2 regions of the Kytococcus schroeteri genome follow, and region 2 is predicted to be linked to the other one. Evidence: riboswitches for the same ligand, from Rfam matches in the RefSeq annotation. Region 2 holds a riboswitch; the other holds the start of a gene.
What was found. A riboswitch is a leader RNA that binds a small molecule or an ion and turns the genes downstream of it on or off. The one in region 2 is predicted to bind cobalamin.
Positions count from the first base shown of each region.

Region 1 (7,481 bases), on a different contig from region 2:
CGTGACCCTGCTCTTCGACGGTGTGCCGCGCTCGAAGGCCCTCTCGATGGCGTCTGACTCACTGGCTGCAGTGGGTCTCACCGACCACGTGGACAAGCCGGTCGACCAGATCTCGGGTGGTCAGGCACAGCGGGTGTCCATCGCCCGTGCGCTGGTGCGGCCGTCCGCCGTCCTGCTGGTGGCGGACGAGCCCACGGCCAGCCTCGACCAGGACACGGCGGCCGACATCATCAGCCTTCTGGGCGAACGCGTTCACGACACGGGGGTGGGTGCCCTCATCGCCACGCACGACCCGGCTGTCGCGGCAGCCTGTGACACCGTCATCGACCTGCGTGATCACCGATGAGGGGCGGCTGGGCTCCGGCGTGGCGACTCGCCCGCGGCCTCGCGTTGAGCGCGAACCCGCGGCAGCGCTGGCGCCAGGTGAGCATCGTCTTCTCCGCGGCAGTGGCCACCGTCGCCCTCCTGGTGACCGCGATGATGGCCGCACACCTGCTGGTGGTCGACGACCACCTGGATGCGCGACGGCCGAACGTCGGCGGAACAGCCGTCGCCGACTGGGGAAAGTCCATGCCCATCCTGCCTGAGGGGTTGGGTCAGATCCCCATCCAGTGGATCAGCCCCGACCCCGGCCATGAGAACGATCCGTCGTTGGTGCCCCCGGGGCTGGATCGCCTCCCCGCCCCGGGGGAGGCAGTCATCTCCCCGGGGCTCGCGCGGCACGGTCTGACCGCCGAGGACCTCGGGCTGCGCCCGAGTGACGCGGGCACGGGTGAGGGCGGCACCATCGGGGACGACTTCCTGATCTCACGCAGTGAGGGCTACGCCATCGCCCGCCCACCCGAGGGTCAGAAGCTGGACCAGGACTTCGTCAAGCGCATCTCGGGCTACGGCCCGGGCGAGGCGCGGGTGGGCTACGTCGAGACCACATTGGATGCGCCGGCCGGTGTCCCCGGCGCGGTGTCCGTCCTCGCGCTGGTTTTTCTACCAGCACTTCTCCTGCTGGGGACAGCGGCGCGTGCCGTGGGTGGGGTCACCCGGGAACGTGCCGAGCGCCTGTGGCGGCTGGGAGTCAGCGCGGCATCGATCCGCCGGGTGGTCGTGTTGGAGACGGGCGTCCTGGCGTTGCTCGGAGCCGTATCGGGGGCCCTTGCCTGGCTCCTGATCTTGAGCTGGCGGACCAGCTGGCCCGGCAACGATGCGGTGCTCCTCCCGGCCGCGCGGGGCAGTTGGTGGATGCCGGCGGTGGTCACCCCCCTGACGGTCGGGGTGGCCGTCCTCTGGGCCACCACGGCCAGGGTGGTGCCCCAGGTGCGCCGTTCTGGGGTGCGATGGGGGGACTGGGCGATCCTGCCCCTCATCGCCGCCTTCGTGTGCCTGGGCCTGGCGGTCCCCCTGCCAGAGTTGCTGGGCCAGAAGAACGCGGACCTGTCGATGCAGCTGCTGATGGTGGGCGCCGTGCTGGTGATCGCGGGACTGCCCCTGGGGCTTCCCGTGCTCGCTCGATGGGTGTCCGGGCTGTTCGCCCGCTCCGGCAACCCCACTCGCTGGCTCGCCGCCAAGCGTCTGGGCGGTGGCTCGGCACGGCTGGCCCGCGCGGGTGCCTTCGTGGGGATCCTGGTGTTCATCATCGGCTCGGAGGTCTCTCTCTATGAAGGAACGGGCGGTGGCCCGGCGTTCGCGGAGTCAGGCGGCTCGGCGAAGGTCTGGACGGCCTACTGGGCTGATGCGCCCGAGGGGTTCGTCGGCACGCTCCAGGAGAGGGCCGAGCAGGCCGGTGGGCGGGTGGAGCCGAACCGCCAGGGCACCGGCGGGGCCGTGGTGTTCCGTGACTGTGCCGCCGCCGAGGACTTCTTCGGCACGCAGGTGCCGGCCAAGCAGTGCGGCGGGGTGGGGACGGACGGCGCTCGCGCCGTTGCCCGGGTCAGCGAGGTTCTGATCGGGGATCCCACGCGTCACGCGCCGTCCGACTACGTTCTGGTCAGCGGTCCGCTGGACTGGAACGGGGCCGATGCTCTGCGTCTCTTCCAGGGGTCCACCGAGCCGGTCCTCATGCAGAAGCTTGGGCCAGACACGGACTTCCAGCACCCCGGAACGGACTGGATGCGTACCGGCGTCCTCGCGGCATCACTCCTGCTCCTGTTGGGCATGTTGCGCGTGCTGGGTGACCGGGCCATCGAGACCACCGGGGAGCATCGCGCCCTGGAGCGGGCCGGGCTGCATCCCGATGAGGCGGCGCGCACCACGGTCGTGGCGACCCTCCTGCCCGTGGCCCTGGCGGTGCCGATCGGTGTGGCGGCTGCCTACCTCTTCGCCTACGTGGGCGGCACGGCGGAGTACACCACCGAGAACTACCTGCTCGTGACGGCGGTGTCACTGGCGGTGGCAGGGGTGTGCGTGGCCGTCATCGTGGGGACCCTGGTGTGGCAACGCCGTGCCAGGGCCTGACTGCAGCGGTGGTCACGGCGTCACCAGGAAGACGTGAGCCGGTGGCGTGTGTGTGAGGAAGTGATTGCTGGGCTCGCGGGCGTGTGACGAGGTGGTCGCCCTGGCGGCCGAAGCGTTACACGGGAGGGTCATGCGTCACCGTCGAGACAGCCACGCATGGTCATCTCGACAGTCGACATGACCATTCGTGGACGTCTCGAGGTGCCCGGGCCACCCCTCCCAGGCCGCCTCGCCGGGGCCCCGGGTCGCCGCCGGTTCTCCGCGCCATGCCACCGAACCCGGCCGGACACAACATGTGGGGGTGGCGCCGCGCCACAGGCCCCGTATATGGTGCGGGTGCTGGTTCTCCCCGGCACGGCCAACGGCCCGGACGTGCAGCTTCACAGCACGCCACCGCCGCGCAGCACCACTGCGCGGCAGGGCGCCCGGCGACCGAGCCCCAGGGAGAGGCAAGAGGGAACCCGGTGCGAGTCCGGGACTGCCCCGCAGCGGTATTCGGGAACGACCGCCGTCACACAGCACTGGGTGCAGCCAGCACCTGGGAAGCGACGGCCAGTAGGCACCCGTCCGGCACCTGCCGGACGCCTCGGTGACGAGGACGCCCGTGAGTCCGAAGACCTGCCAGCGCCCGGCCGCGACCGCGGCCGGTCCGTCGAGCCGCGCGGGACGGCTGGCAGACGCACGTCCGGACACGGGCGCCGGCACCGCCGTGCCGCGCGCCCACCGCTGCCCGGCCGGCCGACGCCCCCACCCCTCGCGGCGCGAGCTCGCGAGGAGAGGGCATGACCACCCACACCGCCGGCCCCGGCACCCCCGCCCAGCCCACCCTGGACGGCACCCCCACCACCTCCCGCCACCCGATGCGCGTCGTCAAGCGCAGCGGTGAGCACGAGGAGGTCGACCTGGCCAAGATCGTCACCGCCATCGAGCGCTGCACCGACGGCCTGCCCGAGGTAGACCCCATGCGCGTGGCCACCCGCACCATCGCCGGCCTCTACGACGGCGCCACCACCGCCGAACTGGACAAGCTCGCCATCGCCACCGCTGCGGAGATGACCGCCACCGAGCCGCAGTACTCCCGCCTGGCCGGACGGCTGCTGGCCGGCACCATCGACAAGGAGGTGCGCGGCCAGGGCATCGCCACCTTCAGCCAGGCCGTGCGTACCGGCCACGAGCAGGGCCTCATCGGCGACGTGACCGCCGCCTTCGTCGCCGAGCACGCCAGCCTCCTGGACGATGCCGTGCACCGCGCTCAAGCCGCCCACGCCGACTGGCGCTTCGACTACTTCGGCCTGCGCACCGTGTACGACCGCTACCTGCTGCGCCACCCCCTCACGCGGGCGGTCATCGAGTCGCCCCAGTACTGGCTGATGCGCGTGGCCGCCGGGCTCTCGCGCACCGCGCCGGAGGCGGTGGAGTTCTACGAGCTGCTCTCCTCCCTAGCCTACCTGCCCAGCTCGCCGACCCTGTTCAACTCCGGCACCCGCCACACGCAGATGTCCAGCTGCTACCTCATCGACTCCCCGCGCGACGACCTCGACTCCATCTACGAGCGCTACCACCAGGTGGCCAAGCTCTCGAAGTTCGCCGGCGGCATCGGCCTGGCCTTCTCCCGCATCCGCTCCCGCGGGGCGCTGATCCGCGGCACCAACGGCCACTCCAACGGCATCGTGCCGTGGCTGCGCACGTTGGACTCCTCGGTGGCGGCGGTCAACCAGGGCGGCCGGCGCAAGGGTGCGGCGTGCATCTACCTCGAGCCGTGGCACCCGGACGTCGAGGAGTTCCTCGAGCTGCGCGACAACACCGGCGAGGACGCCCGCCGCACGCACAACCTCAACCTGGCCCACTGGATCCCCGACGAGTTCATGCGCCGTGTGGAGGCTGATGGGGAGTGGTCCCTCATCGACCCCGATGCCGTGCCGGAGCTGCCCGACCTGTGGGGCCCGGCCTTCGACGCCGCCTACCGCGCCGCCGAGGAGCGCGGTGACGTGGTGCGCACCGTCTCGGCGCGCTACCTCTACGGACGCATGATGCGGACCCTGGCCCAGACCGGCCAGGGGTGGATGACCTTCAAGGACGCCTCCAACCGGGCGTGCAACCAGACCAGCGACGACCAGACGCCGCGGGTGGCCGCCGACGGCACCGTCCAGCCGGCCCCGGTGGTGCACCTGAGCAACCTGTGCACCGAGATCATCGAGGTCACCAGCAACGACGAGACCGCCGTGTGCAACCTGGGGTCGGTGAACCTCGCCCAGCACCTCCGATGGAGTGACGGCACCACGGGTGCCCGCCCGCAGGACGCCGCCGCACGCGCGGTCGGCGTGGACGAGGAGAAGCTGCGCGCCACGGTGCGGCTGGCGGTCACCTACCTGGACCGCGTCATCGACATCAACTACTACCCCTCCGAGCAGGCGGCGGCGTCCAACCCGCGCTGGCGCCCCATCGGCCTGGGCTCGATGGGTTTGCAGGACGTGTTCTTCGCCCTGCGGATGCCGTTCGACTCGCCGGAGGCGCGCGAGCTGAGCACCCGGATCGCCGAGGAGATCCAGCTCTCCGCGCTGGAACGCTCGGCCGAACTCGCCGAGCAGCTCGGGGCACACCCGAGCTTCGACGAGACGCGGGCTGCGAAGGGCCAGCTGCAGCACGACCTGTACGGGGTGACCCCCACGCAGACCGAGCGGTGGGCGGCGGTGCGCGCCCGCATCGCCGAGCACGGCCTGCGCAACTCGCTGATGATCGCCATCGCGCCCACGGCGACGATCGCCAGCATCGCCGGCTGCTACGAGTGCATCGAGCCGCAGGTGAGCAACCTGTTCAAGCGCGAGACGCTCTCGGGGGAGTTCATGCAGGTGAACACCGCGCTGGTGGGCGAGCTGAAGTCCCTGGGTCTGTGGACCGACACGGTGCGCGAGAAGCTCAAGGCCGACAACGGGTCGGTGGCCGGCATCGCCGACCTGCCGGAGGAGGCCCGGCGGCTGTTCCGCACCGCGTGGGAGCTGCCGCAGAAGGCGCTCATCGAGATGGCCGCGGCCCGCCAGGCGTACGTGGACCAGAGCCAGAGCCTGAACCTGTTCATGGAGAGCCCCCACATCGGCAAGCTGAGCTCGATGTACCTGTACGCGTGGAAGGCCGGGCTGAAGACCACGTACTACCTGCGCAGCCGGCCGGCCACCCGCATCCAGCAGGCCACCGTGTCCGGTGTGCGTGCCGGCGCGAGCTGGGGCGCCGCGACGGGTGCCCCGGGCGCCAGCCAGCCCACGGCCCCTGGTGCGCCGGGCGTGGTCGGCGGGCTCACCGCATCGGAGCCGGTGCGGACCTTCACCGATGCCGAGGCGCTCGCCTGCTCGCTGGAGAACCCCGAGGCCTGTGAGGCCTGCGAGTAAGGCACCCGCGCACCCCACCCCCCGCGCACCCCACCCCCCCCCACGTTGAGTCGTCGTTCTCCGGGGTCCGGAGGGCTGATTCACCCCGAGGAACGACGACTCAACATCGATGAGGAGACTCCCGTGACCCAGCCGACCGACCCGACCAACCAGACCGTCACCAAGAACCAGGCCGCCGCCACCCACACCGACCACGTGGAGGCCGACCTGCACGACGCCGTGGCCCAGGGCTCCCGCCTGCTCGACCCCGGCATGTCGCTCACCCTGCGGCCGATGCGCTACCCGCAGTTCTACGAGATGTTCCGCGACGCCATCAAGAACACGTGGACGGTCGAGGAGATCGACCTCCACAGCGACCTGTCGGACCTGCACACCAAGCTGACCCCCGCCGAGCGCCACCTCGTGAGCCGCCTGGTGGCCTTCTTCGCCACCGGCGACACGATCGTGGCCAACAACCTGGTGCTCAACCTGTACCAGCACGTCAACTCCCCGGAGGCGCGCCTGTACCTCAGCCGGCAGCTGTTCGAGGAGGGCGTCCACATCCAGTTCTACCTGACCCTGCTCGACACCTACGTCCCGGACGAGGCCGAGCGCTTCGAGGCCTTCGCCGCCGTGGAGAACATCCCCTCCATCCGCAAGAAGGCCGAGTTCTGCTTCCGGTGGATCGACTCCATCCAGGACCTGGACCGCCTGGAGACCAAGGAGCAGCGCCGCCAGTTCCTGCTGAACCTCATCTGCTTCGGCACCTGCATCGAGGGCCTGTTCTTCTACGGCGCGTTCGCCTACGTGTACTTCCTGCGCAGCCGGGGTCTGCTCAACGGTCTCGCCTCGGGCACCAACTGGGTGTTCCGCGACGAGTCGATGCACATGGCCTTCGCCTTCGAGGTGGTGGAGACCGTGCGCACCGAGGAGCCCGACCTGTTCGATGCGGAGATGGCCGGCCAGGTGCGGCAGATGCTCATGGAGGCCGTCGACGCGGAGGCGCAGTTCGCCGAGGACCTGCTGGGTGGCGGCGTGGCCGGGCTGTCGGTGGCCGACATGCGCGCCTACCTGGAGAACGTGGCCGACCGCCGCGCCGTGCAGCTGGGCATGCCGGAGATCTACGGCACCAAGAACCCGTTGGCGTTCATGGAGCTCCAGGACGTGCAGGAGCTGAGCAACTTCTTCGAGCGCCGCGTGTCCGCGTACCAGGTGGGCGTGGAGGGCAGCGTCTCGTTCGACGAGGACTTCTGAGCCGCTGACTCAGAACCCGCACTGCCCGATGGGGGGGTGGTCGCCACGTGGCGACCACCCCCCCCATCGGCGTCGTGCCCGTCCAGGGGCCGGGCTGGACGCGCGTCAGACGCGGACCGGCTCCGGTGCCCGCAGCTGGTTGTCCTCGTCGTTGGTCTCGGACTCGTCGAAGCCGATGCCGCCGTAGGAGGCCGTGGGGACGGGGTCGGCGCTGGTCGCCTTGCCGGTGGCGCTGATCTGCAGCTGCAGCACGGAACCGGCCGGGATCGGCTGGTTGAGGGACCAGTCGGTGTCGAGGCCCGCGCTGTCGCGCCTGGTCTCCAGCGTGACCGGCTGGCCGTCGAGGGTCGCGGACTCGCACCGGAAGGTCTCGAAGTACTCCCCCCAGGTGTGGACGTTGCCATCATCCACGTAGGT
Region 1 is NZ_JBHLVH010000027.1:158,159-165,639, reverse strand. Features, by position in the region: gene ACFFHC_RS10975 (ABC transporter ATP-binding protein) at 1-346, shown strand, start outside; gene ACFFHC_RS10970 (ABC transporter permease family protein) at 499-2,448, shown strand; cobalamin riboswitch at 2,903-3,068, shown strand; gene ACFFHC_RS10965 (ribonucleoside-diphosphate reductase subunit alpha) at 3,231-5,831, shown strand; gene ACFFHC_RS10960 (ribonucleotide-diphosphate reductase subunit beta) at 5,955-7,064, shown strand; gene ACFFHC_RS10955 (hypothetical protein) at 7,170-7,481, opposite strand, start outside.
Region 1: it holds a riboswitch for cobalamin, as region 2 does, so the genes downstream of both, ACFFHC_RS10965 (ribonucleoside-diphosphate reductase subunit alpha) here and ACFFHC_RS04870 (FecCD family ABC transporter permease) in region 2, are expected to answer to the same signal.

Region 2 (7,481 bases):
GCCGTGGCCGCCACCGTGGAGCGCTTCGGGGGCATCGACGTGGTGGTCAACAACGCCAGCGCCGTGGACGTCTCGCCGGCCCGCGAGCTGCCCATGAAGAAGTACGACCTCATGCAGGAGGTCAACACCCGCGGCACCTACCTGCTCACCAGCGCCGCCATCGAGCACCTGGAGCGCTCGGACAACCCGCACGTGCTCACCATGTCGCCGCCGCTGACCATGGACCCGAAGTGGTTCGGCCCGCACACGGCGTACACCATCAGCAAGTACGGCATGAGCATGGTGACGCTCGGCCTGGCCGAGGAGCTGCGGGAGGCCGGCATCGCGGTGAACAGCCTGTGGCCGCGCACCATCATCGCCACGGCGGCCATCCGCAACGTGCTGGGCGGTGAGGCCGCCATGGCCCGCGCCCGCGACCCGCGCATCATGGGCGATGCCGCGCACGCCGTGCTGGTGCGCGACGCCCGCGAGCGGACCGGCCAGTTCCTCGTGGACGACGAGGTGCTGGCCGAGGCGGGCGTCACCGACCTGAGCGTCTACGGTGGCTCGCCCGACACGCTGCAGCCCGACATCTTCCTGCCCTGACCCCCTCCGGGTACGCCCGGACCGCCCCGCCTGGAGCCCCGATGTCCCTCGTCATGAAGTTCGGCGGTTCCTCCGTCGCCGATGCCGCGCACCTCGCCCAGGTGGGTGAGCTGGTGACCGCCGCGATGCCGCGCCGCCCGCTGGTGGTGCTCTCGGCCACGGGCAAGACCACCAACGCGCTCGTGGCGGCCGCGGAGGCGGCGGAGGCCGGCCGCACCGAGGAGGCGCTGGGGCTCAGCGCGCAGGTGCGGCGCGCGCACGAGGCCATCGCGCACGAGCTGCTGGGCGGCGTCTCCCCGGAGCTGGAGTCGGCCTTCGACGCACTGTTCGGCGACCTGGACAGCCTGCTGCGGGCGGTGGCGATCCTCGCCGAGCTCTCCCCGCGCAGCCGCGACGCCATCCTCTCCACCGGCGAGCGCCTCTCCACCCGTCTGCTCTCGGACCACCTGGGCGTGCCGCTGCTGGACGCCCGCCAGCTGGTGCACACCGACTCGCGCCACGGCGCGGCCCGCCCGGACACCGAGGCCATCGCCCGCTCGGTGCAGCGCCGGGCCGTTCCGGCCCTGGAGGAGGCCGGCGCGGCGGTGACGCAGGGTTTCATCGGCAGCGACGCGCACGGCACCACCACCACGCTGGGCCGCGGTGGCAGCGACTACTCGGCCTCCCTGCTGGGGGCCGCGCTCGGCGCCGAGGAGGTGCAGATCTGGACCGACGTGGAGGGGCTGCTCACGTGCGACCCGCGCGTCGTGCCGGCCGCGCACTCGGTGCCGGAGGTGTCAGCCGCCGAGGCCGCGGAGCTCGCCGCGTTCGGCGCCAACGTGCTCCACCCGGCCACCATCGCGCCGGCCATGGAGGCGGGCGCGATGGTGACGGTGCGCCACACCCAGCGCCCCGAGGGCGACTTCACCACCATCCGCCCCGGCGAGGTGGGCACGCAGTCCGCCACCGCCATCGCGGCGCGGGGGCCGGTGACGCTGCTCAACATCACCTCCCCGCGGATGCTGGAGCACGCCGGGTTCATGCAGCGGCTGTTCGACGTGTTCGGCCGCCACGGCGTGGTGGTGGGGCTCATCTCCACCGCCGAGGTGAGCGTCTCGGTGACCGTGGAGGGCGAGGTCGACCTCGATGCGGTGGTGCGGGAGATCGGCGGGTTCGCCACCGTGGAGGTGGCGCGCGACCGCGTCATCGTGGCCGTGGTGGGCGACCGGCTGCGGGCCACGCGCGGGCTGGCGGCACGGGTGTTCGCCAGCCTGGCACCGGTGGCCAACATCGAGATGATCAGCCAGGGGTCCAACGAGATCAACCTCTCGGTGGTCATCCGCGCCGACGAGCGCGACGACGCCCTGCGCGCCCTGCACGCAGGCCTGTTCGAGGGGGACCAGCCCACCGTCTGAGGGCGGAGCGCACCACCACCAGTTGACACGGTGATGCGTCACGCTTATGTTGGTGACAGATCACCTATCAATGGAGGAGTCACCATGACCACGCTCGAGCAGCTCACCGGTACGTACACCATCGACCCGACCCACTCGCGCATCGGCTTCGTGACCCGCCACGCCATGGTCACCAAGGTGCGCGGCAGCTTCAACGACTTCGAGGGCACCGCCACCACCGGCGCCGACCTCGCCGACACCTCCATCGATCTGACCGCCCAGGTGGCCAGCATCGACACCCGCAACGCCGACCGCGACCAGCACCTCAAGGCCGGGGACTTCTTCGGCGCCGACGAGTTCCCCACCCTCACCTTCCGCTCCACCCAGGTGACCGCCACCGACGCCGACACCCTGCGCGTCACCGGCGACCTCACCATCAAGGGCACCACCCGCCCCGTGACCGTCGACTTCGACTTCGAGGGCGCCGCCACCGACCCCTTCGGCAACGAGCGCATCGGCTTCGAGGGCCGCACCAGCATCAACCGCAGCGACTTCGGCCTGACCTTCAACGCCGCCCTGGAGACCGGTGGCGTGCTGGTCTCCGAGAAGGTGGAGCTGGAGTTCGAGGTGTCGGCCATCAAGAACGCCTGATCCCATCCCACCCGCGGCACCCCCGCACTCGATGCCGTGAGGCCCGCCCCGGCGGGGCGGGCCTCACGCGTGCCCGGGCCTTGTGGGGCGACGGGCCGGCTGGGAGCGTGGTGGGCATGGAGATGACGCGCAGAATCATCGTGCTGGACGCCGCCGACCTCGAGGCCGTGTCCACCTTCTGGGCCGGCCTGCTGGACGGCACCGTGGAACGCCAGGACGACGACTGGCACCGCGTGCTGATCGACGGGGACTGGGAGTTCTGCGTGCAGCTCGCCCCGGACCACGTGCCCCCGCAGTGGCCCGACGGGCAGCCGCAACAGGTGCACCTGGACCTCTACCCGTCCGACCTCGAGGCCGCGCACGCCAAGGCCTTGGAGCTCGGCGCGACGCTGCTGCAGACCCAGGACGTGGACCCCAACGGCCGCGGCGGCTTCCGCGTGTACGCCGACCCGGCCGGGCACCCCTTCTGCCTTTGCTGGGAGGGCTCCCCCGGGGAATGAGGGTCCCCAGCCGAGGGCGCGCAGGCCGCCCGGACCCCGTCCGGTCCGGTGCGGTCACCGGCTCATGCCCTGCCCGTCGCGGGGGAACGGGGGCTAGAGTGTGCCGGTCGGTTGCACCCCGGTCGGGGTGCGAGGGAACCCGGTGAGAGGCCGGGACTGACGCGCAGCGGTATGGGCTGTGCGCGGGGACACAGTGCCACTGGCCACAGGCCGGGAAGGCGTCCTCGCGTGGGAGCCCGAGTCCGAAGACCTGCCGACGCTGTTCACCGTCCGCGGGCCTCGCGACTTGGGCCCCGATGAGAGATGTGGGTCACTCCCTTGCCTGATGCTGCCCGATCCCGGCCGCCCACCGCGGTCCTGATGGTCCTGCTCACCCTGGTGCTGCTGGCCAGCATGCTCGCCTCGCTCGCAGTGGGCGCCGTCTCCCTGCCCGTGGCCACCGTGTGGAGCGTCGTTCAGGCGCACCTGGGTGGCCAGCCCGCCGACCCGACCTGGGACGCCATCGTGTGGGACCTGCGCGCCCCGCGCACCCTGCTCGCCGCCGTCGCCGGCGCGGGGCTGGCCGTGGCCGGGGCCGGGATGCAGACCCTGGTGCGCAACCCGCTGGCCGATCCCTACCTGCTGGGCGTCTCCTCGGGCGCCGGGGTGGGGGCGACGGCCGTCATCACCACCGGCGCCCTGTCCGGACTGGGCGTCTGGGCCCTCTCCGGCGGGGCGCTGCTGGGCGCCCTGGCCGCCGCAGCCCTGGTGTTCGGGGTCGCGATGCTGCAGGGCGGCCTGACGCCGCTGCGGCTCGTGCTCACCGGGGTGGTGCTGTCGTCGGCGTTCAGCGCCGTCTCCAGCTTCCTGGTCTTCCGTTCCGGTGACCCGAGGGCGGCCCAGTCGGTGCTCTTCTGGCTGCTGGGAAGCGTCAGCGGTGCGAGCTGGCAGGTGCTGCTGCCCGCCACGGTCACGACCGTGGTCGCCGTGCTGGTGATGGTGGCCTTCTCCCGCTGGCTCGACGCGCTGTCCGCCGGCCCCGACCTCGCCGCCTCCCTCGGGATCCCGGTCAAGGGCCTGCGAGTGGCCCTGTTCGTCGGCCTCGCCGCGCTGGTCGGGGTGCTCGTGGCCGTCTCCGGCGGCATCGGGTTCGTCGGGCTCGTCGTACCCCACCTGGTCCGCATGGTGGTCGGCGCCCGCCATCGGGCCGTCGTCCCCGTGGCCGCCCTGAGCGGCGCCGTCTTCCTGGTGTGGGTCGACATGGCCGCCCGGGTCAGCGTCCGCCCCCAGGAGATCCCGCTGTCGGTGGTCACCGGCATCGTGGGAGCACCGGTGTTCCTCGTGCTCGTCGGTCGCCGCCACTACCGCTACAACGGAGCCGACTGATGCGGCTGCGAACCGACGGCTTGAGCGCCGCGGTCGGGCGGACCACGGTCCTGCAGGACGTCACCTTCGAGGTGCCCTCCGGCACCGTCACGTCGCTGGTCGGCGTCAACGGGTCGGGCAAGTCCACCCTGCTGCGCACCATCGCCGGCATCCGCCCCGCCCCGGCAGGGCAGGTCTGGCTCGGCGACCGGACGGTCGACCGCATCCGGCCCCGCGAGCGCGCCCGGCGCCTGGCCCTGGTCGCCCAGGACGAGGCGCCGCCGGAGGACCTGCTGCTCGGGGAGATGATCGCCATGGGCCGCACCCCGCTGGCCAGGCCGTGGGAGATGGGCGATGCCGACGAGCGCCGGGCCGTGCTGGAGGCCCTCGACCAGGTCGGGCTCACCGGCATGGCCGACCGGCCCTGCAGCGACGTCTCCGGCGGGGAGAGCCGCCGGGCCCTGTTGGCCCGCGGGCTGGTGCAGCAGACACCGATCCTGCTGCTCGACGAGCCCACCAACCACCTCGACGTCGCCCAGCAGCACCACCTGCTCACCCTCGTCCGCGGGTCGGGCCGCACCACGGTGATGGCCGTCCACGACCTCGGCCTGGCCGCCCAGTACAGCGACCAGGTGGTCGTCCTCGATGCCGGCCGCGTCCTCACCAGCGGCACCCCCGCCGAGGTGTTCGCCGACCCGCGCGTGGCCGATGTGTTCTCCGTCCGCTTCGTCACCTTCACCGACCCGGAGACCGGCAGCGAGCACTTCACCTGCCTGCCCCGGACCCCGCAGCCCCACCAGGAGGAAGCATGACCACCCGCACGCTCACCACGGCGGCGCTCGTCGCCGTCATCGGCCTCGGCGCCGCCGGCTGCTCCGGCCCGTCCGGCGCGGATTCCGGCGCCGGCGCGTCCTCGGCCTCGTCCGAGACGGTGACCGTGACCAACTGCGGCCAGGAGGTCACCTTCCCGTCCCCGGTCCAACGCATGCTCGTCAACGACTCCAACATGATCGCCACCACCCTGGCGGTCGGGGCGGCCGACCAGATCGTGGCGGTGACCGGCCTGGAGAAGGACAAGGCGGTCCTCGAGGAGGTCTACGGGGCGGAGGAGGTCGCCGGGCTCAAGGAGCTCGGTGAGGTCGGCATCGGCCTCGAGCCCATCCTCGCCCAGCGGCCCGACATGGTGTTCGCCGGCTACAACTACGGCTTCGGCGAGGGGCGCAACCTGATGCCCGACGACCTCGCCCAGCGCGGCATCGCGCCCTACGTGCTCACCGAGAGCTGTCGCCGTTCCCCCGACAAGGAGGAGCGCGGCGAGATGGACCCCTGGAAGGCGTTGGCCGCCGACCTGACCAACATCGGCACGGTGACCGGCCACGAGGACCGGGCGAAGGAGGTCCAGGCGGACATCGACACCCGTCTGGCCAAGCTCCGCAAGGCCCCCCAGGCGCAGCGGAAGCCGGTGGTGTTCCTCTTCGACAGCGGCACCGACGCCCCCTTCTCCAGCGGCGTGTACGGCGGACCCCAGGGCATCATCGAGGCCGCCGGGGCCACCAACCTGGCCGAGGACGTCAAGGACACCTGGACGGCCATCTCGTGGGAGAAGGTCGCGGCCGGCAAGCCGGACTACATCGCGATCGTCGACTACCCCGGGGAGAGCGTCGCCGACAAGGTCCGCACCCTGCGCACCAACCCCGCCACCAAGGACTTGCCCGCGGTGAAGCAGGGGCGCATCGTCGCCCTGCCCTACGTGGCGTGGACGAGCAGCCCACTCAACATCGATGCGGCCGAGTCCCTCCGGAAGGCCCTCGAGGAGGCCGACCTCGTGCCGGCCAGCGGCATCACGCCCACCCACGACCTGCGCGTCCACCCCTGAGCCGGGTGCCTCCTGGCGGGCACTGTTCCAGCCCGCCGGGAGGCCCCGTCATGGCCCGACCATGGCAGACCGGGCAAGAACGAATCGGCCCCGGCCGCGGATTCCGCTGGCCAGAGCCGATTTCGTGTGGTCGGGGTGACAGGATTTGAACCTGCGACCTCCTCGTCCCGAACGAGGCGCGCTACCAAGCTGCGCCACACCCCGAAGGCCTGCCGCCCTCATCGGGCAACCCCGGCATCCTACATCATGTGCGGGGTGAGTTCAGAATCCTCCACCAGCCGCCGCACGTGACCCGCCGGGACCGGCGCCGCCAACCCCACCACGGTGAGCGCCAGCCCGCCCAGCATGAGCCCCACCGGCCAGGCGGTGTCGGCCGGGTCGGTGATGGTCTGGCTCGTGCCGTCCGCGAAGTCGCAGGTCAGCGAGACGGGCAGCAGCGTGCGCTCCACACGCAGCGGCTCGGCCGCCTCCACGGACTGCCCGCGCAGGCTGGCGCACGCCTCGTAGGCGTCCACGGGGCCGAAGACGTTGACGATGAGCACCACCAGCCCCGCCAGCACCAGCAGCGGCGCCAGCCCGAGCGCCGCCAACCGCAGCGCGCCGCGCCAGCCCGAGCGCAGCTCGTCGGCATCGGGGGCGCTGGGAAACCGGCGCGAGGGCTTGCTGGCCGGCGGCTGCGCCACCACCAGCCGGGTGGAGCTCACGCCGACCCCCCGGGCCGGGCGACCACCCGTCGCCCCTCGAAGGCACGCCCCAGGGTCACCTCGTCGGCGTACTCCAGGTCGCCGCCCACCGGCAGTCCGGAGGCCAGGCGGCTCACCTTGACGTCCAGCACCTGCAGCAGGCGCGAGATGTACGTGGCCGTCGCCTCGCCCTCCATGTTGGGGTCCGTGGCGATGATCACCTCGGTCACCTCGCCGTCCCCCAGCCTCTGCATGAGCTGGGCGATGCGCAGGTCGTCCGGGCCGATGCCGTCCAGCGGGCTGATGGCCCCGCCGAGCACGTGGTACCGGCCCCGGAACTCGCGCGTGCGCTCGATGGCCTGCACGTCCCGCGGCTCCTCCACCACGCAGATGGCCGTGCCGTCGCGCTGCGGGTCCAGGCAGATGCGGCACTCCTCGGCCTCGGCGACGTTGCCGCACGTGGCGCAGA
Region 2 is NZ_JBHLVH010000011.1:44,785-52,265, forward strand. Features, by position in the region: gene ACFFHC_RS04850 (SDR family oxidoreductase) at 1-585, shown strand, start outside; gene ACFFHC_RS04855 (aspartate kinase) at 627-1,979, shown strand; gene ACFFHC_RS04860 (YceI family protein) at 2,064-2,609, shown strand; gene ACFFHC_RS04865 (VOC family protein) at 2,726-3,109, shown strand; cobalamin riboswitch at 3,203-3,381, shown strand; gene ACFFHC_RS04870 (FecCD family ABC transporter permease) at 3,470-4,474, shown strand; gene ACFFHC_RS04875 (ABC transporter ATP-binding protein) at 4,474-5,265, shown strand; gene ACFFHC_RS04880 (ABC transporter substrate-binding protein) at 5,262-6,329, shown strand; tRNA gene ACFFHC_RS04885 (tRNA-Pro) at 6,457-6,533, opposite strand; gene ACFFHC_RS04890 (hypothetical protein) at 6,569-7,033, opposite strand; gene recR (recombination mediator RecR) at 7,030-7,481, opposite strand, start outside.